2 regions of the Aeromicrobium marinum DSM 15272 genome follow, and region 1 is predicted to be linked to the other one. Evidence: predicted binding sites of a transcription regulator. Region 1 holds the regulator's gene; the other holds the start of a gene.
The links. The regulator HrcA, encoded in region 1, represses chaperone genes, less so after heat shock. The targets are predictions, from matches to a motif close to TTGGCACTCGNNNNNNNCGAGTGCCAA.

Region 1 (15,821 bases):
TCGGGGTCCAGCATGTCGTGCAGGGCGTCGTAGAGCGGCCTCAGGTAGGGGTCGATCTTCTCGCTGAGCGTGCCCGGCAGGTAACCGAGGTGCTCCCCGGCCTCGACCGCCGGACGCGTGAGGATGATCCGCGAGATCTCCTTCGCCTGCAGGGCCTGCACGGCCTTGGCCATCGCCAGGTAGGTCTTGCCCGTGCCGGCCGGCCCGATGCCGAACACGATGGTGTGGCTGTCGATCGCGTCGACGTAGCGCTTCTGGTTGAGCGTCTTGGGCCGGATGGTCCGCCCACGGTTCGACAGGATGTTGAGGCTCAGCACGTCGGCGGGGCGCTCCTGCGTCTCGGTGCGCAGCATCCCGATCGTGCGCTCGACGATCTCGCGCGACAGCCCCTGCCCGGTGCGCACGATGGTGGTGAGCTCGTCGAGGGCACGCTCGACCAGGGCCACCTCACCGGGCGGGCCGGTGACCGTGAGCCGGTCACCCCGCAGGTGGATGTCGGCCTCGAAGTCGGCCTCGATCAGGCGGAGGAACTCGTCCGCGCTCCCGAAGAGCGCGACGGGGGGGATGCTCGACGGCACCGTGAAGACGTGGGTCGAGTGGGGGGCGTCAGTCATACGGCGACGAGTCTACGGTCCGTGGTCACCCGGGCGCGAGTCCTGACCGGACGGCTCACCCGGGCGGCCAGCCGAGGGGGCGACCCGACAGGACGTGGCCGTGGCAGTGGAACACCGTCTGGTGGGCGTCCGCCCCGGTGTTGAACACCAGCCGGTAGGACCCGCTGCCGTGCTGGTCGGCGACCGTGCGGGTGAGCCCGATCAGGTCGATCGTGGCCTCCGGGTCGGCGGCCGCGAGGCTGCTCACGTCCGGCTCGTGCCGCCGTGGGATCACCAGCACGTGGGTCGGCGCCTGCGGGTCGATGTCGCGGAAGGCCACGCTGTGCTCGGTCTCGGCCACGACGTCGGCCGGCACGTCACCGGCGACGATCCGGCAGAACAGGCAGTCACCGCTCATCGTTGACCCCCGCCCGGAACGCGTCCTTCATGCGCCCGAAGACGCTGCGATGGGTGGTGCCCAGCCGCGCCTCGGGGCGCTGCTCACCCCGCAGGGCCGCGAGCTGGTGGATCAGCTCACGCTGGTCGCCGTCGAGCTTGGACGGCGTCTCGACCACCACCGTGACCTGCAGGTCGCCCTGGCCGACGCCCCGCAGTCGCGGCACGCCCTCGCCCCTGACGGTCACGACCTGTCCCGACTGCACGCCGGGTTCGATGTCGACCGACAACGTGTCGGAGCCCTCGTGGCCGGCCAGGTCGGCGCGCAGGGTCGGCAGGTCCAGGGTGGTGCCCAGCGCAGCGGCGGTCATCGGGATGGTGACGTGGCACATGAGGTGGTCGCCCTTGCGCGAGTACACCGGGTGGCGCGCCACGTTGATCTCGATGTAGAGGTCACCGGGCGGTCCGCCCCCGGGCCCCACCTCGCCCTCCCCCGCCAGCTGGATGCGGGTGCCGTGGTCGACGCCGGCAGGGATGTCCAGCGTCAGGGACCGGCGCGACCGCACCCGCCCCTCGCCGTCGCACTCCGGGCAGGGCTCGGGGATGACCGATCCGTAGCCGTGACAGGTCGGGCACGGCCGCGAGGTGCGGATGTCGCCCAGCAGGGAGCGCTGCACGTGCTGCACGGCGCCTTGGCCGCGGCAGGTCGTGCAGGTCACCGGCGCGGAACCCTCCGACGCCCCGGAGCCGTCGCACCGCTCGCACACGACGGCCGTGTCGACCTTGATGTCGTGGGTCACGCCGAAGACCGCCTCGGCGAGGTCGACGTCGAGCCTCAGCAGGGCGTCCTGGCCGCGCTGAACGCGCGACCGCTGCTGACGACCACCGCCGCCGTTCTGGCCGAAGAAGGCATCCATGATGTCGTCGAAGCTGAACCCCTGGCCGAAGCCGGCTCCCCCGCGGGCCCCGCCCATGGGGTCGCCTCCACGGTCGAACAGTTGGCGCTTGGCGGGGTCGGACAGCACCTCGTACGCCGTGGTGACCTCCTTGAAGCGGTCGGCGGCGTCGGGCGCGTCGTTGACGTCGGGGTGCAGCTGACGAGCCAGCCGGCGGTAGGCCTTCTTGATCTCGTCGGCGGCGGCGGTGCGTTCGACACCGAGTGTCGCGTAGTAGTCCTGTGCCATGTGCGGGTCGGGTCCTGGGGTCGGGGGTGGGACGGGTCAGTCGTCGAGCATGCGGCCGACGTAGCGGGCCACGGCGGCGACCGCCGCCATGGTGCCGGGGTAGTCCATGCGCGTGGGACCGACGGTGCCGAGGGTCGCCAGCGAGGTCTCTCCACCATAGGTCGAGGCCACGAGCGCGGTGCCGCTGAGTCCCTCGTGGCCGGTCTCGCCACCGATGCGGACGGTCAGGCCGCTGCTGGCCTCGCCGAGCAGCTTCAGCAGGACCACCTGCTCCTCGATGGCCTCGAGCACGGGGCGGATCGACGAGTCGAAGTCGGCACCGTACCGCGCGAGGTTGGCGGTGCCGCCGACCATGATGCGCTCGTCGCTGCGCTCGTTGGAGAACACGTGGGTCAGGGTCGTGACGATCGTGGTGACCACGGGTCGGTCGCGGGGCTCGAACTCCGCGATGAGGTCGGCCAGCTGGAGCGAGGCCTCGGCCAGACGCCGGCCGACCGTGGCCGCCACGATCCGCGAGCGCAGGTCGGCCAACAGGTGGTCGGTCAGCGGCTCGGCGAGCTCGACCACCCGCTGCTCGACCCGGCCGGAGCTCGTGATGACGACGACGAGCACCCGGGTGCCCTCGAGGCTCACGAACTCGATGTGACGGACCGTCGACCGGGTGAGGGTCGGGTACTGCACGATGGCGACCTGGTTGGTGAGTTGGGCCAGCACCCGGACACTGCGCTGGACGACGTCGTCGACGTCGACCGCGCCGGTCAGGAACTGCTCGATGGCCCGGCGTTCCGGGGGCGACAGGGCCTTGACGGTGGCCAACCGGTCGACGAACATCCGGTAGCCCTTGTCGGTGGGGATCCGGCCGGCGCTCGTGTGCGGCTGGGTGATGTAGCCGTCGTCCTCGAGGGCCGCCATGTCGTTGCGGATCGTGGCCGACGAGACGCCCAGGTGATGACGTTCGACGAGCGCCCGGGAGCCGACCGGCTCCTGGGTGGCCACGTAGTCCTCGACGATCGCGCGCAGCACGTCGAGGCGGCGTTCGTCGGACATCGGGTCTCCCTTCGGCGCGTCGGTCTGGCACTCGCGGTGGCAGGGTGCCAGTCTAGCGAGGTGAGGGAGATCCGGAGGGTCGGCGACACCGTCGTGGTCGACGGCGCCGAACGTCGACTCACCTACCGGCCGCGGCGCGTCACCCTCGACGACGGCACCTGGGTGGCCCACGAGTCCCGCGGCGGATCGATGGCCTCGGTCTGGGCGGTCGACCTGGGCGACCGGTTCGTGGAGGTCGTGCACCTCGGGCACGGGCCCGTGGGCGGCGAGCTCGTCGTGGTGGTGCCCGACGCCGACCAGGTGCTGGTCGGCGACCTGTACCTGCCCCAGCTGCCCGAGCGGATCGACCCGACCTGGCCGGTGGCCGTCGACCTGCTGATCGGCATGGTCGGCCCCGGCACCCGGGTGCTCGCCACGGGAGGTCCCGTCGACCGCGACGAGCTGGTCGACTTCCACCAGCTGCTCCTCGGTGCGCTGCATGCCTGACCGCTACGGCGGCGACGTCCTCGCCGGGGACTGGCGCCGACCGTCGCGCGGGCGCACCACCGACGTCGTCGTCGAGCTCGGTCAGGTGGTCGAGGACGCCACCACGGGATTCCGCGGTGAGGTCGTCGGCATCGATCCGCAGATGGGCATGGTGGTGCTGGAGGACCGCCGCAGCACCCGCCGGAGCTTCCCCATGGGCCCGGGCTACCTGCTGGAGGGCCGACCGGTCGCGCTGCGCCCGCCGGCGAAGACCGAGCGCCGGCCCTCCCGCACGGCGTCCGGCTCCGTCGCGGTGCACGGCGAACGGGCCCGGGTGGCCTTGCCGAGCCGCATCTGGGTCGAGGGCCGCCACGACGCCGAGCTGGTCGAGAAGGTGTGGGGCGACGACCTGCGGCTGGAGGGGGTCGCGGTGGAGTTCCTCGGCGGCATCGACGACCTGGCCGCCGAGGTCTCGACCTTCGCCCCCACCGCCCGGCGCCGACTGGGCGTGCTGGTCGACCACCTCGTACCCGGCTCGAAGGAGTCCCGGATCGCCGCGGGCCTGCGGGGTGTCCCCCACGTGCTGGTCGTCGGTCACCCGTACGTCGACGTCTGGCAGGCGGTCAAGCCGGACCGGCTCGGTCTTCGGCAGTGGCCGGAGGTGCCCCGCTCGGTGGAGTGGAAGAAGGGCATCTGTGCCGCCCTCGGGTGGCCGCACGCCGAGCAGGCCGACATCGCCCGGGCGTGGCAGCAGATCCTGCGTCAGGTCGACTCCTGGACCGACCTCGAGCCGTCGTTCCTGGGCCGGGTCGAGGAGCTCATCGACTTCGTCACCGCTCCCCCCACCTGACCCCCACCCAGATGTGCTCCCGAATCAACCGTTTTCGGACATGAAACGGTTGATTCGGGAGCACATCTGGGTGGGGGTCAGGCGGTGACGGTGCGGATGACGTGGTCGGCGAGCAGTCGGCCCGTCAGCGTCAGGGTGACGCGGTCACCCTGTCGCTCCAGCAGGTCGTCCCGGACCAGCTGGTCGACGCCGATCAGACCGTCGGCTGCGATGCCCTCACGCAGCCGCATCCGGAGCATGACGTCCTCGAGGCGAGCCGTGTCGGCGTCGATCGCCTCCGATCCCGCCTCGACCGTCTCCCCTGCCGCCAGCCGTTGGGCGTAGGCCGCGGGGTGCTTGACGTTCCACCACCGCCTCCCCTGCAGGAAGGAGTGCGCACCGGGACCGATGCCCCACCACTCGCCCCCGTTCCAGTACAGCTCGTTGTGACGGCAGCGGGCAGCGTCGTCGAGGGCCCAGTTCGACAGCTCGTACCACGACAGGCCTGCTGCACCGAGCACGTCGTCGGCCAGCAGGTACTTGTCGGCCGTCTCGTCGTCGTCGGGCATGACCAGCTCGCCCCGCGCGACCCGCCGGGCGAAGGCCGTGCCCCGTTCGACGATCAGCGCATAGGCGCTGACGTGGTCGGGGGCCAGGTCGACGGCGTGGTCGAGGGTGCGTCGCCAGTCGTCGACCGACTCCGTCGGGCTGCCGTAGATGAGGTCGACGCTCACCTGCTCGAACCCCGCTGCCCTGGCCCACCGCACCGCGTCGGGCACACGGGCGGGGTCGTGGGTCCGGTCCAGGACCGCCAGCACGTGCGGGACGGCGGACTGGACCCCGAACGAGATGCGGTTGAACCCGCCGGCGCGCAGCGTCTGCAACGCCTGCGGGTCGACCGAGTCGGGGTTGGCCTCCGTGGTGACCTCCACGTCGTCGGCCAGTCCCCAGGCCTCGTCGATCGCCCGCAGGACTCGGACCAGGTCGGCGGCCGGCAGCTGGGTCGGCGTTCCACCACCGAAGAAGACGGTGCTGATCTCCCGCGGTCCGGTGGTGGCGGCGGCCCGGCGGATCTCGGCGATCGCGGTGTCGGCGTAGGACGCGCGCGTCGCCCCCTCGCCCAGCTCGTCGGCCGTGTAGGTGTTGAAGTCGCAGTACCCGCACCGGACCGTGCAGAACGGGATGTGGACGTAGACGCCGAAGGCGGCTACCGAAGGCTCCGCGACGCCGAAGGCGGCTACCGACGGCCCCACGACGACGGACGGCCGCCCACCGGGTCGGGTGGGCGGCCGTTCGTCAAGGTTCACGCCCTAAGCGTAGAAGCCGTTCAGGATGTCGGCGTACTTCTCCTCGACGACCTTGCGCTTGACCTTCAGGCTGGGGGTGATCTCGCCGCCCTCGACCGAGAGGTCGTTCGGCAGGATGGCCCACTTCTTGATGGTCTCCCACTGGTTGAGCTTGGAGTTGAGCTCCTTGACGTACCCGTCGACGACCTTCTCCATCTCCGGCGACAGGACGATGTCGGTGTAGGACTGGCCGGACTTGCCGTGGCTCTCGGCCCACATGGCGACGGCGTCGGGGTCCAGCGTGATGAGCGCCGAGCAGAAGTTGCGGTCGTTGCCGTGGACGATCATCTGGCTGGCCAACGGGCACACGCCCTTGAAGACGCCCTCGACGTGCGACGGGGCGACGTACTTGCCGCCGGAGGTCTTGAACAGGTCCTTCTTGCGGTCGGTGATCCGCAGGAAGCCCTCGGCGTCGATCTCGCCGATGTCGCCGGTGGCGAGCCACCCGCCGTCGACGAGCGCGGACGCACTGGCGGCCTCGAGGTTGTGGTACCCGAGCATGACGTTGGGGCCCTTGATCAGGATCTCGCCGTCGCCCGCGATCTTGACCTCGACGTCGGGGAACGGGTGTCCGACGGTGCCGAGCTTGAAGCGGTCGGGATGGTTGACGAACGCACCGGCTGACGTCTCGGTGAGGCCGTAGCCCTCGAGGATCAGGACGCCCGCGGCGTGGAACCACTCCGCGACGTCGGACGACAGCGCGGCCGCTCCGGAGATGAAGAACCGGACCCGACCGCCGAAACGGTCGCGCACCTTGCTGAACACCAGCTTGTCGGCGATGCCGTGCTGGATCGCCAGGGCCTTCGGGACCGGCTTGCCGGCCCGGACGAGACGCGAGTGCTCGAGGCCGACCTTCTCGGCCCAGCGGAAGAGCTTGAGCTTGACCCCGCCCTCCTCCTCCATCATGCCGACGACCCGGCCGTAGGCCTTCTCGAAGATGCGCGGGGCAGCACCCATGAACGTCGGCTTCACGACGGCGAGGTTGTCGACGATCCGGGGGACGCGACCGTCGATCGCGGCGGCGAAACCGATCTGCAGCTGGGTGCAGAGCAGCACCTTGCCGAACGAGTGGGCCATCGGCAGCCAGCGGAACTCCAGGTCCTCGACGCTGAGGATGCCCTGCGACGCGACCGACGCGCCCTCGAAGGTCCACCCGTCGTGGCTCAGCCGGACGCCCTTGGGACGGCCGGTGGTGCCGGAGGTGTAGATGAGGGTGGCCAGGGAGCTCGGCTCGGTGGCCGCGACCCGCTCGGTGACGATGTCGGGGTGCTCGCTCAGGTAGGCCTCGCCGAGCTTCTCGAGGTCGTCGAGGCCGATGATCCAGTCACCGTCGGTGGCGCCGTCGAAGGTGACGACCTTCTCGACCGCGGGCAGCTCGGCCTTCTGCTCGACCAGCTTGGCGATCTGCTCGTCGTCCTCGGCGAACACGATCTTGCTGCCGGAGTCGGCCAGGATGTAGGCGACGTCGCCGGCCACGGTGGTGGGGTAGACCGTGGTGGTGGCGCCACCGGCGGCGTTGATGGCCAGGTCGGCGAAGATCCACTCGTAGCGGGTGCCCGACGCGATGGCGACGCGCTCCTCGGCACCGATGCCCAGCGACACCAGGCCGGCAGCCAGACGGGTGACGTGGTCACCGGTCTCGGCCCACGTCAGGGAGTGCCAGTTCTCGTCGGCGTCCGGGTAGCGGAAGGCCTCCCGGTGGGGAGTCTCCTTGACCCGGTTGAAGAACATCTCGCCGATGCTGCGGGCGCGGTTGCGGACGAGCTCGATCTGCTCGGGCGTGTGGACGTTGACCGTCATGAAATCCTCACCAAAACGTACGGGGGGTATGTGGTGCAGAACACCCTAACGTACCCCTCGGACGACCGATCAGTCGTTGCGTCGCGCATCGACCGCGCGACGGATCGCTCCGGAGATCGCGGGCTCCTCGGCCAGTCCGGGCAGCAGCCCACGCTCGGTGGTGAGGGCGCGGAAGGCATGGCCGACCGTGAGCTCGTGGGCCGGCCGGGAGGTGACGTCGACCCGGTCGCCGGCCGAGATCCGGCCACCCTGGAGCACCCGCAGGTAGGCGCCCGGGACCCCTCGCTCGGTGAACCGCCGGACCCACCGGGGTTCGTCGAGGAACCCCTGGAACACGCTGCACGGGATGCGGACCCCGCTGACCTGCAGGACGACGTCGCCGATGGTCCAGCACTCCCCCAGTCGGGCGCCCTGGACGTCCAGACCCAAAGTGGTCAGGTTCTCGCCGAACGTCCCCGCGGGCAGCTGCCGACCGAGCTCCCGCCCCCAGTCGTCGAGGTCCTCACGGGCGTAGGCGTACACCGCCTGGTCACGCCCGCCGTGGTGCTGGGTGTCGGCGATGCCGTCGCCGTCCAGGCCCGTCTCGCCGACCAGGACCGGACCGGCCACCGGACGCTTGTCGATGCCGGAGCGGCGCAGGGTCCCCCACGGCACGGGTCGCACGACGCCGGTGTTGACCGACTCCAGGGATGCGGGCACGAGGCGTCAGTTCTTGGCGGTCTCGCCGGTCGACAGCGCCGCGATGAAGGCCTCCTGCGGCACCTCGACCCGACCGACCATCTTCATCCGCTTCTTGCCCTCCTTCTGCTTCTCCAGCAGCTTGCGCTTGCGGCTGATGTCACCGCCGTAGCACTTGGCGAGCACGTCCTTGCGGATCGCGCGGATGTTCTCGCGGGCGATCACCCGGGCACCGATGGCGGCCTGGATGGGGACCTCGAACTGCTGCCGCGGGATGAGCTCCTTGAGCTTGGACGCCAGCGAGACGCCGTAGGCGTAGGCGTTGTCGCGGTGGACGATGGCGCTGAACGCGTCGACCACCTCACCCTGCAGGAGCACGTCGACCTTCACGAGGTCCGACGCCTGCTCGCCGGTGGGCTCGTAGTCCAGGGAGGCGTACCCCTTGGTGCGACTCTTCAGCGCGTCGAAGAAGTCGAACATGATCTCGCCCATGGGCAGCGTGTACTTGATCTCGACCCGGTCCTCCGACAGGTAGTCCATGCCGATCAGCTGGCCGCGCCGGGCCTGGCACAGCTCCATGATGGTGCCGATGTAGTCGGTGGGACTCAGGACCGTCGCCCGCACGACCGGCTCGAAGACCTGGTCGATCTTGCCCCCGGGGTACTCCGAGGGGTTGGTGACGACCTCCTCCGAGCCGTCCTCCATCCGGACCCGGTAGACCACGTTCGGAGCGGTGGAGATGAGCGACAGGTTGAACTCGCGCTCGAGCCGCTCGCGGACGATCTCCAGGTGCAGCAGGCCGAGGAAGCCGATGCGGAAGCCGAAGCCGAGGGCACCGGAGGACTCCGGCTCGTAGACCAGCGCGGCGTCGTTCAGCTGCAGCTTCTCCAGGGCGTCGCGCAACGTCGGGTAGTCGTCGCCGTCCATCGGGTAGAGGCCCGAGAACACCATCGGGTTGGGGTTCTTGTACCCGCCGAGCGGCTCGGACGCGCCCCGCACCGCGGAGGTCACCGTGTCGCCGACCCGTGACTGGCGGACCTCCTTGACGCCCGTGATGAGGTAGCCGACCTCACCGACGCCGATCTCGGCGGACTTGACCGGTTCGGGCGAGATGACGCCGACCTCGAGCATCTCGTGCACCGCCCCGGTGGACATCATCTTGATGCGGTCGCGGTGGCTGAGCGAACCGTCGACCACCCGCACGTAGGTCACGACGCCCCGGTAGGTGTCGTAGACGGAGTCGAAGATCAGGGCGCGGGCCGGGGCATCGGGGTCGCCCTTCGGTGGCGGGACCTCGTCGACGATGAGGTTGAGCAGCTCCTCGACGCCCTGGCCGGTCTTGGCCGAGACGCGGAGCACGTCGTCGGGGTCGCCGCCGATGATGCCGGCGATCTCGGCCGCGTACTTCTCCGGCTGCGCGCCGGGCAGGTCGATCTTGTTGAGCACCGGGATGATGTCGAGGTCCGCGTCGATCGCCAGGTACAGGTTGGCGAGGGTCTGCGCCTCGATGCCCTGCGCGGCGTCGACGAGCAGCACCGCGCCCTCGCACGCCTCCAGGCTCCTGCTGACCTCGTAGGTGAAGTCCACGTGACCGGGGGTGTCGATCATGTTCAGGACGTACACGGTGCCGGCGTCGTCGCCGCTGGACTTGGTGAACGGCATCCGCACGGCCTGGCTCTTGATCGTGATGCCGCGCTCACGCTCGATGTCCATGCGGTCGAGGTACTGCGCCTTCATGTCGCGACCGTCGACCACCCCGGTGTGCTGCAGCATCCGGTCGGCCAGCGTCGACTTGCCGTGGTCGATGTGCGCGATGATGCAGAAGTTGCGGATGATCGACGGGTCGGTCGATCCCGGCGCCGGTGCGCTCCGGTTCACCACAGCAGGGCGATCGCGACGTTGACGACGACCAGTCCGGCGACGACGTGGACCCGCGGGTTGGGTGCGGGCTTGTTCTGCTCGAGGATGGCGAGCACCATCGCCGCCGTGCCGATGACGAGCTTGACCGCGACCTTGGCGTTGTTCGGGTCGGCCACGACGTCGCTGGCGGAGGCGATCCCGGTGAGCGCAAGGCCGGTGACCAGGGCTGCGGCGATGGCGTGCCACATGCCGGGGGCGACCCGCGGCGCGCGAAGGCGCATCACCCACGGCACGAGCGCACCCAACCAGCAGAGGATGTGCACGATGACGAGGACGTCGTAGAAGGTGGCCACGGCCTGATTCTAGGTGCCCTGTCGATTTGAGGCGCCACCGCCGCGGGTGATAACGTGAGCGGTCGCGTGCCCGCGCACGCCCACTCTCTTCACCCCAGCAGTTCCATCAGACGAGTCACCAGACGAAAGAAGCAGGTACGCCCCGTGGCGAACATCAAGTCGCAGATCAAGCGCAACCGCCAGAACGAGGCGGCCCGTGAGCGCAACAAGTCGGTCCGCTCGGCGCTCAAGACGTCGATCCGTCGCTTCACCGAGGCCGCCGACGCCGGCAACGAGGACGCCAAGGTCCTGGCCGCCGAGGCCACGCGCAAGCTCGACAAGGCCGCCAGCAAAGGCGTCATCCACAAGAACCAGGCGGCCAACCGCAAGTCGTCGATCGCCAAGCGGGCCGCCGCTCTCTGAGCACCGCCGCACCGCACGAGGCGCCGTCACCCGCGAGGGGGGCGGCGCCTTCGTCGTCCCCCGGCCGGCCGGTCAGCCCCGGGCCGGACGCCGGCGCAGGGCGGCAATCCGCAGCACCATCCGTTCGACCGCGTAGGCCGGATCGGCCGACGCGCCCTTGACGTCGAGGTCGGCCTGCGCCACGTGGTCGAGGGCCTGGCGCAGCCCGTCAGGATCCCAGGTCTGCAGCTGTCCGCGCAGGGCACGGAGCTTGAACGGCGGTGCACCGACGTGCGCGGCCAGCTCGGCGTCTCGCAGACCCGGTGGCGCCGTCGCGAGCTTGACGAGCTGACGCAGCCCGGCGGCCATGGCCGAGGTGATGAGCACCGGCGCGACCTTCGCCGTGGCCGCCCATCGCGCCCGCTCGATGGCGATGTCGATGCGCCCGTCCAGCGTGGCGTCGGCGACCTCGTAGCCGCGGACCTCGGCCCGTCCCCCGAAGTACCGGCGCACGACCTCCTCGGAGATCTCCGACCCCGGCGGCACCGAGGCGATGAGCTGGTCGGCGGCCCCCGCCAAGGAGCGCAGGTCCTGTCCGACCGAGGTGACCAGGACCGTGGCCGCCTGCTCGTCGATGACCGCTCCGAGCGCCCGCAGCTCCTCGCGGAGCCACCGGACGACGTCGCGCTCGTACTTGGGTGCCTCGACCTTCACCTCGGTCACGGCCGGGTGCTTGCGGAGCTTGTCGAGCAGACCGCGCCCCTTGGCGCCGCCGCCGTGGACGAGGACGACCGCGATGTCGGGTGACGGGTCGGCCACGTAGGCCAACAGCTCGGCCTGGGGCTGCTCGGGCAGGTCCTGCAGGTCGGTGAGCACCAACGCGCTGGCGGAGCTGAACAGTGACGGACTGGTGAGCCCGGCCAGCTCCCCCGGCCCGAGCCCCGCGGCCGAGGACTCGGCGATCTCGCAGTCGGCCTGCTGGGAACGGATCGTGTCGACGGCGCGGCGCCTGGTGCGTTCGGCGAGGAACTCGGCATTGCCGGAGATGAGGAGCACCTTGCCGAAGACCGTCGCCACGTCGTGATCCTAGCCGCGGGCCCGGACACCCAGCTCGCCGTCGTGCACCACCACGGCCACGTCGCCCTGACGGTCGGTGCGCCACCACGACATGCCGTGGTCGTCCACCAGGTCGACGGCGGCCGGGGCAGGGTGTCCGTAGGTGTTGTCGCGACCGGCGCTGAACAGGGCGACCCGCGCGCCGGTCGCGAGGAAGAATCCCGGGTCCTGGTCGGCCGAGCCGTGGTGCGGCACCTTCAGCACGTCGGCGGCGAGGTCGACCCCGGACCGCAGGAGCGCTCGCTGGGCCGTGGGCCCGACGTCGCCGGTCAGCAGGAAGCGGGTGCCGTCGACCGTCACCGACAGCACGACGCTGACGTCGTTGCGGTCGGCGTCGACCTGCCGGCCGGTCGTCGAGGGGCGGGGCCACAGGACCTGGAAGTGCACCCCACCGACGGTGAAGGCGTCCCCGGCCGCCACCGGACGCCGGGGGACGCCAGGGACCTCGGGCCCGCCGGAGCTGCCCACCAGCACCAGGTCCACCTGCCGGCCGGTCGTCACCCCCGCCCACCCGTCGACGTGGTCGGCGTCGGCGTGGGTGAGCACCAGGGCGCGGACCCGCTCGACACCCAGTCGGCTCAAGCACCGGTCGACCGGCCGGTCCTCCATGCCCGTGTCGATCACGACGGCCTCGCCCGGTCCGGTCGCGACGACGGTGGCGTCGCCCTGGCCGACGTCGCAGCTCACGACCGACCAGCCGGGCGGCGGCCAGCCGGGGTCGGGCGGTCGCCACAGGGCCACGGCCAGCCCGCCGGCGAGGCCGAGCAGCAGCACCGGGCGTCGGGCCGTCCACCACAGGGCCACCCCCGCCACCGGAGTGACGAGCAGCAGGGTCCACCACGGGCCGGGCCACGCGACCGAGGCGCCGTCGAGCGCCGATGCGGCGCGACCGACCCCGATGATGGCCGCCGCCGGGGCCGCGGCCGCCCACCCGATGGCCGAGCCGACAGGAACCGACACCACGGCCACCAGGCCGGCGAGGAGGCCGAGGACGGTGGTCGGCGCGACGAAGGGCCCGGCGACGAGGTTGGCCGCCACGGCGACCAGGGACACCTCGCCGGTCAGCTGGGCCAGTGCGGGCGTCACGGCCAGCTGGGCGGCGGTCGGGACGGCGACGGCCACCGCGAGCCAGCGTGGCAGCCAGGCAGCGAGCCGCGTCGTCAGCGACGGTCCGAGCACCAGGATCCCGGCGGTCGCACTGACCGACAGCACGAAACCGGCCGAACGGGACAACCAGGGGTCGAGGAAGACCAGGGCGATCACGGCCCAGCCGAGCGCGCGGAGGCCACCTCGGCTGCCGTAGCCGAGGGCGGCCAGCCCGACGGCGCCCATCGCGGCCGCTCGGACGACGCTCGGGTCGGGACGGGCCAGACAGACGAACCCGACGATCGCGAGCACGCCGACCGGCCACAGGAGCCGGCGCCGCACACCGGCCAGACGGGCCAGCACGAGCACGGCACCGAGCACGATCGTCAGGTTGGTGCCGGAGACCGCCAGCAGGTGGGTGAGCCCGCTGCGCCGGAAGTCCTCGGAGAGGTCGTCGGGCACCGCCGAGTCGTCTCCGTCGACCAGCGCCGGCACCAGCGCACGAGGGCCGGCAGGGGCGGCCGACATGCCCTGCCGGATCCCCTCGCGCACCCGCTCGGAACCCTCCCACCACCAGGGGGCGTCCCGCGGGGCGTCGGCCCGCAGGACGCGCAGGACGGCGACCTCGTCGCTCGAGTCCGACGGCGCAAGCCGGGCCCTGACGACACCACGCCGACCGACCACCCACGACTCGGCTGTGAGGCCTGCCGGGCCGCCGGCTCCGAACCCGGTCGCCCGTCCGTCGACGTCGATCGTGCGTCCGTCGACGCTCACCCGATCGACCACCAGGCCCACCACCACCCCCGGCCGACCCTGGCCCTCGAACACCCGGGCGTCGCGTCGCACCGTCACCTCGGCCGTGACGACGCGGCCCTCCGATGCCAGCTCGCTGACCGGTGAGGACTCGACGGTCGCCAACCGCCAACCGGTCGAGGCGGCCACCACCGTGACCACGAGGCACAGCAGGACGAGCCATGGGCGCCGACCGGCCACTCCCGCCACGAGCAGCGCCACGACGGCGACCAGCACCGCCGTGCGGGAGGACGGTCCTGCCGGTCCGACGAGCAGCGCCGCCGTGAGCCAGCCGGCGACGGCCGGCGCGACCACTCGCAGGTCGGTGCTCACACCGTGACGAGGTCGCGGAGCCGGTCGAGCGTGGCCTCGCCGATGCCGCTGACGTCCAGCAGGTCGTCGACGGAGGTGAACCGACCGTTCTCGGCACGCCACGTGAGGATCGACTCGGCCGTGACGGGTCCGACTCCGGGCAGCTCGTCGAGGTCGGCCGCCGTGGCCGTGTTGAGGTTCACCGGACCGGTGGCGCCGGAAGGCCCTCCGCCGGGCACCACCGGCACGACCGGGTCGATGCCGACCAGCAGCTGTTCGCCGTCGGACAGGACCCGCGCCATGTTCAGGGCGGTGGTGTCGACGTCGCCGACGACTCCCCCGGCGGCAGCGAGCGCCTCGTGGACCCGGGAACCCGGCGGCAGGGTCACGATGCCCGGCCGCGCGACGCGGCCGACCACGTCGACGACGAGGTCGGGACCCGCGGCAGCTGTCGGGCCCGCGGTGGTGGACTCGGCCACCGTGCCCGACGAGCTCGCGAACGCCACCGGACCCCCGGCCGGTTCCTCGCTGGGGCGCCCGGCCAGCAGGTGCCACGCCAGCAGCACGCCCGCCGCGGTCGCCAGCACCCCGACCGCCCGGACGTGGCCGCCGGTCAGTCGTCGGCGAACCTGCTCGTCGGTGTGCACAGGCGCCTCGTCGTCCGGCGGCGGCAGCTGGGCGTCGAACGACGCCGCGAGCCGGGCCAACCGGCGCCGCGCCACCTCGGCTCGGGTCTCCTCCGGTTCGCTGAACACGCGGTCGACGCTAGGCCTCCGCAACGCTCGGGGCCACGACCCTCGGCCGGCCTGTGGACAGTCTGGCGGGCGGTCGCTCCTGAGGACAACGGCCCGAACTTCAGCGGGTCAGTGCGGAGTGACGGTGACGGCGACCGTGCCCGGGCCGACGTGCGCCCCGATGACGGCACCCACCTCGTCGACGGGCACCGACTCACGCCCGAGCGATGTGGCCAGACGCGCCGCGAAGGCCTCGGCCACCTGGGGGTTGGCGAGGTGCTGGACACCGATGTCGGCGGGACCGTCGCCCGCTGCCTCGGTGGCGAGCACCTCCATGCGGGCCATCGCTCGCGTGCTGGTGCGCACCTTCTCCAGCGGCACCACGAGTCCGTCGGAGATCGTCAGCAGCGGCTTGACGGCCAACGCCGATCCGAGCAGCGCTGCAGCGGCGCCGACGCGGCCGCCCCGGCGCAGGTAGTCGAGGGTGTCGACGTAGATGAGCGCGGTCGAGGCCGCGCCGGCGGCCCGGGCGACCTCGGCGACTTCCTCGGGCGTGACTCCCTCACCCCGGGCGCGGGCCGCGCGGCCAGCCGCGAATCCCGTCGCCAGTCCGACCTGGCGGGAGTCGACCACCGTGACCGGCACGGGGGCATCCTTGGCGGCCAGCACGGCGGAGTCCAGCGTGCCGGACATCCGGCTGGACAGGTGCACCGAGACGATCGACGTCGCACCGTCGTCGGCGAGCCGCCGGTACACCTCGCCGAACTCTTCGGGGTTCGGCCGGGACGTGCTGACCGGCAGGAAGTCCTTCAGGGCTGCGGCGATGACGTCGGCGGAGACGTCGTGACC
Region 2 (15,821 bases), 1.5 Mb from region 1:
TCGCGGGTGCCGCGACCTCGGGCATGCTCGTCCTCGAGATCACGGCGGAGGGACGGGCCCGGCTCGAGCTGCCCCGCTCGGAGAACGGGCAGGGCATCACCACCGCGTTCGCGATGCTCGTGGCCGACGAGCTCGACATGGACGTGGAGGACGTGGACGTCGAGCTCTCGGACGCCACCCCCGAGCTGCTGTTCAACCAGCTGACCGGTGGGTCGAACACCGTGCGCAGCATGTACCACCCGGTCCGGGAGACCGCCGCGGCCGCACGCGGACGCCTGATGGCCGCCGCCTCCGAGCAGTGGGGGGTCCCGGTCGACAAGCTCTCGACCTCCGGCGGCTCGGTCGTGGGCCCGGGCAACCTGCTCGCCGCCTTCTCCACCCTCACGGTCGCCGCGGCCACCGGCGGCGGGAACCTCACGAGCCGGCCCAAGTCGGCCGAGGACTACAAGATCATCGGCAAGCCGCGCAACCGGATCGACGCCCGCAAGGCCGTCACCGGTCAGCTCAAGTACGCCACCGACCTCGACGTCCCCGGGGCGATGCCGACCATGGTGGCTCGTCCGCCGACGATCAACGGCTCGCCGATCTCCTTCAACGAGGCCGAGGTCCGTCGGATGCCCGGCGTCCTGGACGTCGCCATGATCGAGACCGGTGTGGCGATCCGCGCCGAGACGTTCGGTCAGGCGCTCGACGCCAAGATGGCCGTCGACGCCCAGTGGACCGCCGGCACCATCGACGGCATCTCCGACGAGCAGATCTTCGACAAGCTCCGCGGTGCGGCCCTGCCGTTCCTCGTGCCGCCGCTGCTGCCGCACGTCGATGCGGAGTTCGACTTCCACACCGTGAGTCACGCGCCGCTGGAGCCGAACTCGGCGATCGCCGACGTGCGCAGCGACGGCACGGCCGAGATCTGGGCGGCCGCGAAGTCCCCGATCATCGCCCAGCAGACCATCGCGTCCGAGCTCGGTCTGTCCGTCGACGACGTCACGTTCCACGTGCTGCAGGGCGGTGGATCCTTCGGCCGCCGACTCTTCTTCGACGCAGCCCTGGAGGCGGCTCGCGCCTCGAAGGCCTTCGGCGCTCCGGTGCGTCTGCTCTGGACACGGATCGACGACACCCGCCACGGCCGCGCGCGCGCCGCCTCGCACCACAAGGTGCGGGCCACCATGGCGCTGGGCCAGGTGCTCACCTACGAGCACCGCGTGGCCTCGGTCGAGACGGACCTGCGGCACGGGCTGGGCGAGATGCTGACGGCCGTGTCCGCCAGTCTCCCGGTCGGCGGGAACCTGTCGTTCGCCCAGACGGTCTTCCTCACCACGGTCCACGTGCCGTACAAGTTCGGTGTGGTCACCGAGCTGCTCAACGAGGTGCCGCTGGACATGCACACGGGCAGCTGGCGGTCGGTGTACTCGGCGAACACCCGTGGTGCCGAGGAGATCGTGGTCGACGAGATCGCGGCCAAGCTGGGCAAGGACCCGGTCGAGTTCCGGATGAAGGCGCTGGAGGACGATCGGCAGCGCGCGGTGCTGCAGAAGTGCGCCGACGAGGGCGAGTGGGGCAAGGAGATGCCGGAAGGGTTCGCCCAGGGCATCGCCTTCCACGACGAGTACAAGTCGTGCACCGCCTGCCTGGTCGAGATCGACGCCCGTGACCCGCAGGACCCGCGGGTCACGAAGGCCACGATCGTGGTCGACACCGGACTGACGCTCAACCCCCGCGGGTTGGAGGGGCAGATGCTCGGCGGGCTCAGCGACGCGATCTCCACGACGCTGCGGGCCGGCCTGCACATCGTCGACGGCCTGCCGCTGGAGGGCAGCTACTCGCAGTTCAAGTACGCCCGCCAGGCCGACCAGCCGACCGACGTGAAGATCCACATCATCACCAGCAGCGAGGAGCCCGGCGGAGCCGGCGAGCTCGGGGTGCCGGCCGCGGTGGGTGCCATCGCCAACGCGTACGCGCGCGCCACCGGCACCAAGCCCCGGTCGTTCCCGATCATCTTCCCCGTCGACTTCGAGCCCTTCCCCAAGAACTGAGGACCTGACATGCCGAACTACACCTTCAACCTCAACGGGTCACCGGTCACCGTCGACGCCCCCGCCGACCTCGACCTGCTGTGGGTCCTCCGCGACAAGCTCGGGGTCACCGGCCCGAAGTACGGCTGCGGCATCAACGTCTGCAAGGCGTGCACCAGCCACCTGGACGGCGACGCGTTCAACCCCTGCGTCACCCCGGTGGCCGAGGTCGCGGGCCGCGACGTGACCACGATCGAGGGTCTCGCCGACGGTGACGACCTGCACCCCGTGCAGGAGGCGTGGCTCGACCAGGACGTCGCCCAGTGCGGCTACTGCCAGCCGGGCCAGATCATGGCCGCCGTCGCGCTGCTGCGGCGGACCAAGAATCCGACGGACGCCGACATCGACGCGATCGAGAACGTCTGCCGGTGCGGCACCTACTTCCGCATCCGTGAGGCGATCAAGGCGGCAGCGGCCGAGATGAGCTAGCCCCGAGTGGCGCAGTTCGGGACCCGAGTGGCGCAGTTCGGCGCGACACGCCGTCTCAGAACCGCCGAACTGCGCCACTCGCGGGACCGGTGGGGGGCGGGGCCGGTTGGGGGGCGGGTCACCGGAGGGTGAGGGTGAGCGTCAGCGTCGCGGCGGTCAGCACCGTGGCTGCGGCCAGCGTCGCCGCGGCCGCAGGACTCCTGCGGACCAGCCACTCGGCTGCCTGGTAGGCCGCCGTGATGGCGGCCAGCACCAGGGTGACGTGCAGCAGGACGGCCAGGGCCACGCCGACCACCGCACCGGCCGCGGCGAACCGTCCCCACGCTCCGGCCAGAAGCAGGGGTACCACGACGGCGCCCGCCGCCCCGCCGAGGAGCTCGAGCCACCAGGGCCGGCCCGCACCCATCCACGGCAGCCAGGCCACGACGTCGAACAGGTCGAGGGTGGCGACAGCACCGAGGACGGCGATCGCCCCGAGCGTGACGGCCACGGTGAGCCGGTACCGCAGGTGCCGGGCCGGTGACCACGACGCCGATCCTCGCCACAGCGTCGCCAGGGTGACCGCCGACCAGATGAGCCACCGCCGCACCGGCCCGGTGTGCGTGTCGCGCAGGGCCCGCCGGAAGACCCGGTCGGCCGCGACACGGTCGAGCACGTGCCCGTCGGTCGAGAGGTAGGCCGCGCTGCGGTCGACCAGCCCGTCGTGGACGAGAGCGGCCGGGAGGTGCTCGCCGGACCGCGGCACCAGCCACGTGAACAGCCTCGGCACCGAGGTGAGGTCGGTGCGGAAGGTGCGGAGGTCGGCGGGCACGAGCAGCTCGCCGAACTCCTCGTCGACGTAGCCGACGCGGCGCCCCAGGCCGAACACCTCGGTGGCGCCCCTGGTGTCCCGCTCGAGCGTGATGCGCAGGGGCGCTGCCCGGTCCGGTGGCTCCGTGTCGGTGCCACCGTCGTGGAATCGCGCGGGCTGCGCGGGCGACGGGCGAGGGGTCAGGTCCATGTCATCCAGTATCGAGGCCCGGTCGCGGGACCAGGGCCGCCAGCCGGGGTGGGGCCTGGACGAGGTAGGAGTCGGTCAGAAGCTCGCCGAGCTCGTCCCAGTCGGTGTGGTCGCCGACGACCACGCCGACGACGTCGTGGCCCCAGCCCGCACGGAAGTACGGCGCACCGAGGTGCTCGAAGGCCATGACCTCGTCGGGCGCGGCCCGGAACATGACCCGGAACAGCTGGTCCTCGCCGCCGAAGACGTGCGCGACGGTGGCCTGGCCGACCCGCCACCGGATCCCGGTCCACGCCGACTCCTCGTGCAGCTCCGGCAGGCCTGCGAGGAGCGGCCGGAGCCGCTCGAGCAGAGCGGTCGGGACGTCGGGGCGGTCGGCCATGGGATCGAAGGTGCCACACGGCACCGACACCCGTCACGCACGAGGGCCCCGACCGCCGTGCGGTCGGGGCCCTCGTCAGGCGGGTCGGGCGGGGCTCAGAAGCCCATGCCGCCCATGTCGCCCATGTCGGGCGCGCCGCCACCGGCCGGGGCCGGCTCGGGCTTGTCGGCCACGACGGCCTCCGTGGTGAGGAACAGCGCGGCGATCGACGCGGCGTTCTGCAGGGCCGACCGGGTGACCTTGGCGGGATCGATGATGCCCGCGGCGATCAGGTCGACGTACTCGCCGGTCGCGGCGTTGAGGCCGTGACCCGGCTCGAGGTTGGCGACCTTCTCGGCCACGACACCACCCTCGAGACCGGCGTTGACGGCGATCTGCTTGAGCGGGGCCGACGCGGCGACGCGCACGATGTTCGCGCCCGTGGCCTCGTCGCCGACGAGCTCGAGCTTCTCGAACGCCAGCTTGGTGGCCTGGACGAGGGCGACGCCGCCACCGGCGACCACACCCTCCTCGACGGCAGCCTTCGCGTTGCGGACGGCGTCCTCGATGCGGTGCTTGCGCTCCTTGAGCTCGACCTCGGTGGCTGCGCCGACCTTGATGACGGCGACGCCGCCGGCCAGCTTGGCCAGCCGCTCCTGCAGCTTCTCGCGGTCGTAGTCGGAGTCGCTGTTCTCGATCTCGGCCTTGATCTGGCTGACCCGACCGGCGATCTGCGACTCGTCACCGCCACCCTCGACGATGGTGGTCTCATCCTTGGTGGTGACGACCTTGCGGGCGGTGCCCAGCAGGGTGAGATCGGCGTTCTCGAGCTTCAGACCGACCTCCTCGCTGATGACCTCTCCACCGGTGAGGATGGCGATGTCGGCGAGGATCGCCTTGCGGCGGTCACCGAAGCCGGGGGCCTTGATGGCGACCGACTTGAAGGTGCCACGCATCTTGTTGACGATCAGGGTGGCCAGCGCCTCGCCCTCGACGTCCTCGGCGATGATGACCAGCGGCTTGCCGGACTGCATGACCTTCTCCAGCACGGGGACGAGGTCCTTCACGCTGGTGATCTTGGAGTTGACGATGAGGAGGTACGGGTCCTCCAGCACGGTCTCCTGGCGCTCGGGGTCGGTGACGAAATAGCCCGACAGGTGACCCTTGTCGAAGCGCATGCCCTCGGTCAGCTCGAGGTCCAGCCCGAAGGTGTTGGACTCCTCGACCGTGATGACGCCTTCCTTGCCGACCTTGTCGAGCGCCTCGGCGATGATGTCGCCGACGGTGGTGTCGGCGGCGGAGATCGAGGCGGTGGCCGCGATCTGCTCCTTGGTCTCGATGTCCTTGGCCAGGCTCAGCAGCTGGCTGCTGATCGCCTCGACGGCCGCCTCGATGCCCTTCTTGAGGGCGATCGGGTTGGCGCCGGCGGCGACGTTGCGCAGACCCTCACGCACGAGCGCCTGGGCCAGCACGGTGGCGGTGGTGGTGCCGTCGCCCGCGACGTCGTCGGTCTTCTTGGCGACCTCCTTGACGAGCTCGGCGCCGATCTTCTCGTAGGGGTCCTCGAGCTCGATCTCCTTGGCGATGGACACGCCGTCGTTGGTGATCGTGGGGGCACCCCACTTCTTCTCCAGCACGACGTTGCGGCCCTTCGGGCCGAGCGTCACCTTGACGGCGTCGGCGAGCTGGTTCATGCCGCGCTCGAGGCCGCGACGGGCCTCTTCGTTGAATGCAATGGTCTTGGCCATGTGTGGTCTCTCCGCGTGTGCGTCGAATGGGTGGTCGGGCGGCGCCCGCGACGGACGGCTGCTCCGGTCGGCGAACCCTTCTCGCCGCGGCGACAACCTCACCGTTCCGACCGATGAACTGATTGGCACTCTCAGCATACGAGTGCCAACCCCGAAATTAGCACTCGACCCCCTCGAGTGCAAAGGCCCCGGCCCGAGGAACCGGCGGTGGGTGACCAACCCTTCCCCCCAGCGGCGGTAGGTGGCGAACCGAATCGCGGCCCCATTCGGTGCCCCTCCTACCGCCGGGCCACGGATTCGGTTGCTCACCTACCGCTCGGCGCGGGCGGTCAGACGTTGAACAGCAGGAACAGCCCGGTGAACGTGAAGGCGATCATCAGCACCAGCATCGCGAGCTGACCGGTGAGCCGGTGGCTGCGCGGCAGCAGCTCGAGCGCCTTGTCGTGGGCCGCGACGACGGCCAGCACGTGCCCCACCACCACGAACGTGACCTTGAGCGAGGCGAGCAGCTCGGGGTCCGACGACAGCACGTAGGACGGCTCGAGGTCCCCGAACGGTGTCCAGCCACGCCCGAGCGGATCGCCGAGCGCGATCAGGGTCTCCTGCCCCTTCTCCACCAGGTACGTGACGTAGTGGGCGAAGACGTAGCCCACCACGATCGGGACCAGGGAGTGCGCCAGCAGGCCGGGCAGCTCACGACGACGGTCGCGGTCCAGACCCCCGGTGGCCCGCGCGGCGCCGGTGAACAGCAGGCCGGCCACGGCGCAGAACCCCAGCAGGACGATCGTCTGCCCGACGTCCCCCACGTCACGGCGCTGCCAGAACGGTGACGCGGCGAAGCTGTCGAACGCCGTCGACCCGAGCAGCACGCCCAGCACGGCGACCAGGCCGTGGTCGACGGGCACCTGCGGCAGGCTCCGCAAGGGGTTGTGGAGCGCGAACCGGCCGTCACGGACGAAGGGCGAGAGCCGGGCGACCACCGCGCTGTACACGTCGAACGGGTCGGCCCGGTCGAACCAGCGCGGGCCGAACGCGGTGCCGCCGACCAGCATCACCACGACGTACACGCCGACCCACCAGCGCATCGCGACGACGCTGCCGGGGTCCGGGGAGGCGAGCTCGAGCCAGACGAAGGCGAACAGCCCCACCACCGCCGGCCAGTAGCCCCAGCCGGCCGGCCAGGGCAGCCAGCCGTCGGGACGTCCGGTCAACCGGCCGACGGCCGCCTGGGCGGTGCGCCACGGCGACAGGTCGCGCCACACGTGCCCGAACAGCAGGGCCAACGGCACCAGCCCGACCCACACCAGCACGTAGACCCCGCCGAGGGCACCGTTGCTCGCGTCGGCCGGACCGGCGTAGAGCGCCAGCAGCAGCCAGCCCGTGAGCACGAGGCCGAGCGCAGCCGACCAGCGACGGCGCGGCGGCGGCTCGGCGGCCGGCAGGTCGCTCTGCAGCAACGGCCGCTTCCACGCCAGGGCCAGCACACCGAACGAGATCGCCAGGGCCCACGACGCACCGATGACCGCGGCGGTGAAGGGGATCGGAAGATCCGTGGCGCCCCCCAGACCGTGGAGCGGCAGGATCATCGGGCGACGAGCTGGACGATCGTGACGCCGAGGTCGTGCGACTCCACGGCGACCTGGCCGGGCCGGTCGACCGTGACGACGAAGTCCTCGTCGGTGGTGGGGGTGATCGCGAACGACGCATCGGGCTCGGTGTGCACGTGCAGCTCGTCGGTCAACCCTCCGGGGTTGGTGACGCGCAACGTGACCGGTTCACCGACCACGACGTCGACCCGGTCGCCGCGGGGCGAGACACCGTCGGCGGTGTACGTGATCTCGACGACCACGCCCTCGTCGACCTCCTCGACCGGCGCCTCGGGGGCGGCCGTGGTCGGGGCCGCCGAGGTGGGGGCCGCGGACGGCGGTGGCTCCTCGTCACTGCCGCACCCGGCGAGCACGGCGAGGCAGGCGGCGGTGGCGGCAGCGATCGTCAGGGTGCGGGTCACGGGTCCTCCAGGTCCTCGGGCAGGTCGTCGAGCGCGCGCTCCAGCAGCTCGCGCTCCTCACGTTCCTCGCGGCGGTCCTTGCGGGCGACGTACACGACGACCCCGGCGATGACGATCGCCGGCACGAAGGCCGGGATCGCCAGCAGCAGGGGGTGGTGCGCCTGCCACACCGCGTCCTGGACCGCGGCCAGGACTTCGGTCATCCGGTCACGGGGTCCCGATCGGCGGCCGCGTCACGCTGCTTCTCCAGAGCGGCGATGCGACCCGAGACGCGGGCGACCGACACGCAGACACCGGTGATCACGGCGAGGCTGCACAGCAGCACCACGAAGTTCGCCAGACCCCAGAGCCACGCCGGGGCGTCGAAGTCGCGCTCGCGCTGCAGGATCTCGATCTCGGGGATGAACTCACGCGTCATCGTGGCCTCGACGGGCAGCTCCTCGGCACCGATCGCCTCGTCCGGGGAGAGGTAGATCGGGGCCGCGGTGAGCGTGCGGCCGTCCTGCACCCGCAGCAGGGTCTTCCAGGTGCCGCCGATCGGGACGGGCCGGGTCGACTCGTAGGTGTCGGGGGCGCTGCGACGCAGGTTGTCGGTGACGATCCCCTCGCCGCCGCCCTGCCACGCCGTGATCTGGACCCACGTCGGGTTGTCGTCGACGAGACCCTCGGACAGCACCACCTCGGTGAGGATCTGCGGGTCGTCGGGCGTGCCGACCTGCGTCGTGGTGAACGTCGCGGTGGCACCGTCGGGCACCGTGGCGTACAGGCCGTTGGCCACGGCGCCGGAGACCACGAGCACCGACAGCGTGACGACCGTGCGGGACACCGCCCGGCTCGGCAGCTCGCCGAGCAGACCCATCGCGAACAAGGCTCCGCACATGCCAGCACCGATCGCCACCGGCACCGCCATCAGCAGGCCCTCGAGGTAGATGTCCGACGTCCACGGGAAGTCGAACACCTGGTCGTTCCACACCTTCTCGATCGCCAGGCCGACCGTGCCGATCAGCAGACCCGCCGCGGCACCGAAGGCGAGCTTGTTCTCGCGCAGCCTCGACAGCGCGAGCAGCTCCACGAGCAGGGCGCAGCCGAGGTAGAGGGGGAACACGTGGTCGGCCTGCCCCAGCACCGGGCCGACGATGAAGGCGACCAGCCCGCGCATGCCGAGGAAGAAGGCGGCCGCGAACAGGGCGGCGCCGGGACCGACGAACAGGCGGGCAGCGACGAGGGTGATGCCGGCTGCGGCGACGATCATCAGGGGGGCGAACACCATGCGGAACTGCGCGATGCCGAAGTCGAACTCGGCCTGGAAGACCGACAGGCCGATCAGCAGACCACCGAAGGCGGCCCCGTAGACGAGGAACCGGGCGAGTCCGCCGCGGTCCTCGTAGTCCATCGAGAACTCCGCCTCGCGGCGCAGGATGATGATGCCGGCCGTCGAGAGGCCGGCGCCGCCGATGAGCATCAGGTGCGTCGGACCCCACAGCGTGACGTCCTGGCCGAAGAGTCGGTGCCACACGTCGTCGAGGGGGAAGCCGATGAGGGCGTACAGGCCGCAGGCCGCGATGTAGATGCCGGCCACGGGGGCGTACCACTGGCGGGTGATCTTGACCGACGCGATGCCGGGCTTCACCCCGTCGCGGGAGTAGACCACTGCGCTCATGCCGGCGATGAACAGGGCGAAGAGTCCGTAGAGGATGAAGTAGTGGGCCGGGTTGGCCAGCGGACCCTCGTCCCGGCCCCGGCCGGCGTGCAGACTGACGTCCCACAGGAACCCGAGCAGCGCGACGATCAGCGAGCTCGCCACGAAGAACACCGGGATCGCGGCCCAGCCGGGCTCGCCCATCCGGGCGTGGAGGAAGTCACCGAACCTCTGGAACCACTCGATGCGGTGCGTGCGGTGCTGCCAGGCGATGAACAGCAGCACGAGCGACACGGCGCCGGCCACGACGGACAGCCACAGGACCTGGTCGAGGGCGGCCCCGCCGACGGGAGTGGTGGTGCTGGCTTCGATGAGCATTCCCGGAGTATGCCAACGGCCATGTGTCATGACAAGTGTCGCGTCACACGTTCGTCACATGACGCTGATCACCCGGAAACCTGCAGGTCAGCCCCCGGCGACGGCCGGGATGATCGAGATCTGGGTGCCCTCGGGGGTGGGGGTGTCGAGGCCCGACGCGAACCGGACGTCCTCCTCGGCCACGTAGATGTTGACGAACCGGCGCAGGGCGCCGGCCTCGTCCACCACCCGCGAGCGGATCCCGGGGAAGTCGGCCTCCAGGGAGTCGAGGACCTCGGCGAGGGTCTCGCCGTCGGCCGTCACCTGGGACTGGTCACCGGTGTAGCTGCGCAGGATCGTGGGGATGCGGACGGATACGGGCATGGTCGTGGGCTCCTGGTGGGACGGGTCAGGCGATGCCGGAGGCGGCGAACGCATCGTAGGTCGGCGCGATCGTGGCGACCGGTCCGACCCGGCCGGAGACCGCGTCGAGGGTCTTGAGTCCGTGCCCGGTGTTGATGACGACGGTCTCGAGCGCGGGGTCGAGCACGCCGGTGTCGACCAGCTTCTTGAGCGTCGCGACGGTCGTGCCACCGGCGGTCTCGGTGAAGATGCCCTCGGTGCGGGCCAGCAGCACGATCCCGGCGCGGATCTCGTCGTCGCTGACCTGCTCGACGGTCCCCCCGGTCTGCCGGGCGATGTCGAGCACGTACACCCCGTCGGCCGGGTTGCCGATCGCGAGCGACTTGGCGATGGTGTCGGGCTTGACCGGGCGGATCGCGTCGACGCCGGCCGCGAAGGCCGTGGCCACCGGCGAGCACCCCTCGGCCTGGGCGCCGAACACGCGGTACGGCTTGTCCTCGACCAGGCCCAGGGCGATCAGCTCCTGGAAGGCCTTGTGCACCTTGGTCAGCTGCGACCCCGACGCCACCGGGATGACGATCTGGTCGGGCAGGCGCCACCCGAGCTGCTCGGCGATCTCGTAGCCGAGCGTCTTGGACCCCTCGGCGTAGAACGGCCGCACGTTGACGTTGACGAACGCCCAACCGTCCTCCTCACCGGCGATCTCGCTGGCGAGCTTGTTGACGTCGTCGTAGGTGCCGTCGACGGCGACGAGGTTCTCGGTGAACACCGCCGAGTTGACCTGCTTGGGGGTCTCGAGGTCGCTGGGGATGAACACCACCGTGCGGATGCCGGCACGTGCGCCCGCCGCGGCGACCGCGTTGGCGAGGTTGCCCGTGGACGGGCAGGCGAACACCCGGCTGCCGAACTCGCGGGCCGCGCTCAGGGCGCAGGCGACGACGCGGTCCTTGAAGGAGTTGGTGGGGTTGGTGCTGTCGTCCTTGACCCACAGGTTCGCGATGCCGAGCTCGCGGCCGAGGTTGTGGGCCTGCAGCAGCCGGGTGAAGCCCGGCTCGAGGTTGGGGCTGGACTCGATGTCGTCGGGCACCGGCAGCAGCGCCTTGTAGCGCCAGATGTTGGCCGGCCCGCTCTCGATCTGCTCCCGGGTGACGGGGCCGAAGTCGTAACCGATCTCCAGCGGGCCGAAGCACTCGTGGCAGGCGTAGTGCGGTCCCAGGGGGCGCGTGGTCCCGCACTCACGACAGACCAGCTCGCGGGCGGGGCCGAAGGCTCCCTCGCGGAGGGCGACGGCGGGACGGGGTTCGGTGGTGATGCTCACGGATACCTCCAGGTCATCTTCCCCGGAGCGGACTCCGGGACGGACGTAGCACCTGGTCGAAGACCGACTGGTTGCTGGGGTATCAGCGGGCCGTTCCCTCCACCCCTCGTGATGAGTGGAACCAGCCTACGAAGTGGTCTCACGATGTGTCCAATCCGTCCATATCCCGGACAGACCTCAACGACGTCGGGCGCGGCGCAGCCGTGCAGCGCGGTAGCCGCCGTCGTCCAGACCGGCGAGCCGCTCGAACGGGTTGTACGAGGCGTGGTCGCCCGCCAGCACCCAGGAGACCGCGGCGGCAGCACCGTACAGCGGCAGCATGACCGGACCGAGGCTCCACGCGTACTGCGTGCAGTGCCGGTCCTCGTGCCGCAGCAACGTCTCGCGGCCGGTCCACCATGCGGCGTCCCGTCGACTGATCACGACGTTCCCGACGGTGAAGGCGTCGGCCCGGGGGAACCCCCAGCGGTGACCTGTCGCCAGCAGCACACCGCGCCCCTGCCGCCGCGGGGTCGCCCCGCCCGCCCGGGCGACGAGCAGACCCAGCGCGGTCGACCCGTTCACCGCATTGACCACCGCACGGACCCGGGTCCACCGGGTGGCGTCGGCCGCCGGTTCAGAGCGCATCGGCGAGCTCGACCAGCCAGGCGGCCACGGCGTCCGGGCCGTCGAGCACCAGGTCGGCCCGCGGCACCAGTGCGGTCTGTTCCGTCGAGGCCGAGCACACCGTGAACCCGGTCGTCCCGCCGCGGCGCAGGTCGTCGACGGCGTCGAAGGCCGGTACGTCGCCGAGGTCGTCCCCCGCATAGACCACCACCCGCGGCGACCGCTCACCCACCAGCGTGCGCAGGGCGTCACCCTTCGTGACCCCGCTCGCTCGCAGCTCGACGACCTGACGGCCGGGCTCGACGGTCAGACCGTGCGCCCGCGCCAGGTCCGCCAGGGGGCGGCCGATGGACTCCAGGACCCCGTCGCCGAGCCCACGGGTGTGCACCGCGACCGCGAGGTGCTTGTCCTCGATCCTGGCCCCGGGGGCGCCGTGCCGCGCCAACCAGTCGGGCAGCGCCTCGGCCAGCGCCGCGACCGCGTCGGGTCGCGTCGGGCTCGACACGGCCCCCGTCGCGGCGTCCCACCGCTCCGCGCCGTACTGACCACAGATCACCAGGTCCTCGAGCCCGGCCCGACCGCGGAAGCCGCCGAGCTCCAACGCCTGGAGCACGGGACGGCCGGTGATGACGGCCACCGTGCCGAGCCGGCCACCGAGTCGGGACAGTGCCTCGGCGGCCGCCGGGTGGACGTGCGCCTGTGCGGGGTCGTCGACGATCGGCGCGAGGGTGCCGTCGAAGTCGAGCGCGAGCAGGGTGCCACCGGGGTCGGCCACCACCGCGTCGCGCAGGGTGGCGCGAGAGGTCATGGCACCGATGATGTCGGTTCGGCGAGGATGACCGTCAACCGGTCCGTGCGCATGGTCGCGACGATCGGCAGGATCCGCGTGATCCCGAGGTCGGCGGCGAGCAGGTCGGCCTGGTCCCGCAGGCCCGGTGCGAAGTACACGGTGTTCTCGGGGATGGCCCCGCGCCAGTTGCCGACCGTGACATCGGGCCAGCCCACCTCCTCGACCCCGTCGGCGAAGGTCGCGGCCAGGCCGGCGACCGCGGTGTTGTTGAGCACCGAGACCCCGGCCTCGCGCAGCTCGGGCTCCGGCGACGGGGTCGGGGTGGGTGTGGGGGTGACCTCCGCGGTCGGCGCGGGGGCGGGGTCCGCGTCGGGGGTCGGCGTGGGCGCGGGATCGGCGGCGACGACCGTGGTGTCGTCGGCGAGGTAGCGGTCGTAGCCCAGCCAACCGAGTCCCGCGACGCCGGCGACCAGGGCCGTCACGGTGACGACCAGCAGCCACACGGGAGGCACGAACGCCTTGCGGCTGATCGTGCGGCGGTGATCCACGCGGAGCCTCAGGTCAGACGTCGATGCCCAGGCGGCGCGCGGACCGGGTGCGGGCACGCTGCGCGCGGAGTCGGCGCAGACGCTTGACGAGCAGGGGATCGAAGGCCAGGGCGTCCTCGCGGTCGATCAGGGCGTTGAGCACCTGGTAGTACCGGGTGGCCGACATGTCGAACTTGTCGCGGATGGCCTGCTCCTTGGCGCCCGCGTACTGCCACCAGAGCCGCTCGAGCGCAAGGATCTCGCGGTCGCGGTCGCTCAGGGTCTCCGCGACCGAGGTGGTCGCGTCGTGCTGGTTCGGGGCAGCGCTCATGCGGGCAGTCTAGGGCACGAATGACAGCGTTGTCATTCGTTCTGCGGGTGCGCCGGGGCCGTGGCGTCGGGCTAGGGTGACGCCATGGGGATCGGATCGGCTGAGTTCGTGGTGATCGCGAACCGCCTGCCCGTCGACCGGGTGGTCGGACCCGGGGGCGAGACCCTGTGGCGCACCTCCCCCGGCGGTCTCGTCACCGCCCTCGAGCCCGTCATGCGGCGCAAGGGTGGCGCCTGGTTGGGCTGGCACGGTGCGCCCGACGAGCAGATGGAACCGTTCACCCACGCCGGCCTCGACCTCGTGCCGGTCCCGCTCAGCGAGACCGAGGTCGTCGAGTACTACGAGGGCTTCTCCAACGGCACGCTCTGGCCGCTGTACCACGACGTGATCGCTCCCCCGGAGTTCCATCGCGAGTGGTGGGACTCCTACGTCGCGGTGAACCGCCGCTTCGCCGAGCGGGCTGCCCAGATCGCGGCGCAGGACGCCGTCGTCTGGATCCAGGACTACCAGCTGCAGCTGGTGCCCGCGATGCTGCGCGAGCTGCGGCCCGACGTACGGATCGGGTTCTTCCTGCACATCCCGTTCCCTCCGACCGAGCTGTTCCAGCAGCTGCCGTGGCGCCGCGAGATCCTCGAGGGTCTGCTGGGCGCCGACCTGGTCGGGTTCCAGCTGCCGGGCGCCGCCCAGAACTTCATCCGGCTGGTGCGCCAACGGGTCGGGCACAAGACCCACCGTGACGCCGTGTACCTGCCCGACGGCCGCGTGGTGCATGCCCGCGCCTACCCGATCTCGATCGACGCCAAGGGGTTCGAGGAGCTCGCCCGCACGCCCGAGGTGATCGCGCGGGCCGCCGAGATCCGCGAGAGCCTCGGCAGCCCCGACACGATCGTGCTGGGCATCGACCGGCTCGACTACACCAAGGGGCTGCGGCAGCGGATCCGCGCGTTCGGCGAGCTGATCACCGACGGCGCCGTCCACGTCGACGACGCGGTGTTCGTGCAGGTGGCGACGCCGTCGCGTGAGCGGGTCGACCAGTACCGGCTGCTGCGCGACGACATCGACCGTCTGGTCGGCCGCATCAACGGTGACGTCGGGCGCATCGGCCAGCAGCCCATCACCTACCTGCACGCCTCCTACCCCCGCGAGGAGATGGCGGCGCTGTACCGGGCCGCCGACGTCATGGTCGTCACGCCGCTGCGCGACGGCATGAACCTCGTGGCCAAGGAGTACATCGCCTGCCGGTGGGACGACCGGGGCGCCCTGGTGCTCAGCGAGTTCGCCGGTGCGGCCGGCGAGCTCAAGCAGGCCTACCTCGTGAACCCGTACGACATCAACGGGATGAAGGCGCGCCTGCTGGAGGCCATGCGGGCGACCCGCAAGGAGAACTCGCGCCGGATGAAGGGCCTGCGCAAGCAGGTCATGGAGAACGACATCGACCAGTGGGCCAACGACTTCCTGGCCGACCTGCGCGCCGACCCCGAGACCCATCACAAGACCACCCGTCCGGTCTGACGGACGGGACCCAGTCGCCGTGGAGACCGACCCGTGGGAGGGCGCCGGGACGATGACCGGTGCCCACGTCCGGCTCGAGCCGCTGCGCCGCGACCACGCCGCCGACCTGCTGGTGGCTGCCGACTCCGACGACGTCTTCGAGCACCTCACCGTGTCGAGGCCCCGCAGCGCCCGTGAGGCCGAGGACCTCGTCGGGGCGCTGCTCGGCCGCGACGACCTGCAGCCCTGGGCGCAGGTCGAGGTCGGCTCCGGACGAGCGGTCGGCGTGACGACGTACTACGAGGTCGACCGGACCCAGCGCACCGTGGCGATCGGCCACACCTGGCTCGCCCGGCGGGTGTGGCGCACGCCGGTCAACACCGAGGCGAAGCTCCTGCTGCTGACCCGCGCCTTCGACCAGATGGGGTGCGTCCGGGTGGTGTGGCACACCGACGTGCGCAACCTGCGGTCTCAGGCCGCCATCGAGCGGCTCGGGGCGGTGCGCGAAGGCCTGCTGCGCAAGCACCGCCGCCGGCTCGACGGGTCGTGGCGCGACACCGTCGTGTACGCGATGACCGACGACGAGTGGCCGGGCGTCCGCAGGTCGCTCGAGGCGCGCCTGGCCTGACGAGGCCGCCCCGCCGGGTCAGGCGTGGGCGACGGGCCGGGCCTCGCGCAGCGTGCGGTTGGCCGCGAGGGCGAGCACGAGGGCGACCCCGGCGGCCGCGACGGTGACGGCGAACGCCGGTCGGTGACCGCTGTCGTCCGCCAGCCGTCCGGC

Region 2: groL (chaperonin GroEL) is a predicted target of HrcA. The motif match lies at 5,733-5,759, and genes of this name have one in related genera.

Annotation. Positions count from the first base shown of each region.
Region 1 is NZ_CM001024.1:1,675,983-1,691,803, forward strand. It holds gene HMPREF0063_RS08565 (PhoH family protein) at 1-614, opposite strand, end outside; gene HMPREF0063_RS08570 (HIT domain-containing protein) at 670-1,011, opposite strand; gene dnaJ (molecular chaperone DnaJ) at 1,001-2,173, opposite strand; gene hrcA (heat-inducible transcriptional repressor HrcA) at 2,210-3,220, opposite strand; gene HMPREF0063_RS08585 (MBL fold metallo-hydrolase) at 3,281-3,706, shown strand; gene HMPREF0063_RS08590 (DUF3097 domain-containing protein) at 3,699-4,535, shown strand; gene hemW (radical SAM family heme chaperone HemW) at 4,613-5,821, opposite strand; gene HMPREF0063_RS08600 (AMP-dependent synthetase/ligase) at 5,825-7,660, opposite strand; gene HMPREF0063_RS08605 (MOSC domain-containing protein) at 7,730-8,359, opposite strand; gene lepA (translation elongation factor 4) at 8,366-10,219, opposite strand; gene HMPREF0063_RS08615 (hypothetical protein) at 10,213-10,551, opposite strand; gene rpsT (30S ribosomal protein S20) at 10,696-10,953, shown strand; gene holA (DNA polymerase III subunit delta) at 11,026-12,009, opposite strand; gene HMPREF0063_RS08630 (ComEC/Rec2 family competence protein) at 12,019-14,259, opposite strand; gene HMPREF0063_RS08635 (ComEA family DNA-binding protein) at 14,256-14,993, opposite strand; gene HMPREF0063_RS08640 (DegV family protein) at 15,102-15,821, opposite strand, start outside.
Region 2 is NZ_CM001024.1:201,269-217,089, reverse strand. It holds gene HMPREF0063_RS01205 (xanthine dehydrogenase family protein molybdopterin-binding subunit) at 1-2,033, shown strand, start outside; gene HMPREF0063_RS01200 ((2Fe-2S)-binding protein) at 2,043-2,501, shown strand; gene HMPREF0063_RS15505 (DUF1353 domain-containing protein) at 2,620-3,501, opposite strand; gene HMPREF0063_RS01190 (MmcQ/YjbR family DNA-binding protein) at 3,503-3,883, opposite strand; gene groL (chaperonin GroEL) at 3,979-5,610, opposite strand; gene HMPREF0063_RS01180 (hypothetical protein) at 5,940-7,196, opposite strand; gene HMPREF0063_RS15500 (hypothetical protein) at 7,193-7,618, opposite strand; gene HMPREF0063_RS01170 (hypothetical protein) at 7,615-7,821, opposite strand; gene HMPREF0063_RS01165 (hypothetical protein) at 7,818-9,635, opposite strand; gene HMPREF0063_RS01160 (MoaD/ThiS family protein) at 9,723-9,998, opposite strand; gene thrC (threonine synthase) at 10,024-11,295, opposite strand; SAM riboswitch class I at 11,306-11,413, opposite strand; gene HMPREF0063_RS01150 (hypothetical protein) at 11,473-11,922, opposite strand; gene otsB (trehalose-phosphatase) at 11,912-12,709, opposite strand; gene HMPREF0063_RS01140 (LytR C-terminal domain-containing protein) at 12,706-13,239, opposite strand; gene HMPREF0063_RS01135 (DUF3263 domain-containing protein) at 13,253-13,549, opposite strand; gene HMPREF0063_RS01130 (alpha,alpha-trehalose-phosphate synthase (UDP-forming)) at 13,634-15,061, shown strand; gene HMPREF0063_RS01125 (GNAT family N-acetyltransferase) at 15,081-15,668, shown strand; gene HMPREF0063_RS01120 (MFS transporter) at 15,687-15,821, opposite strand, start outside.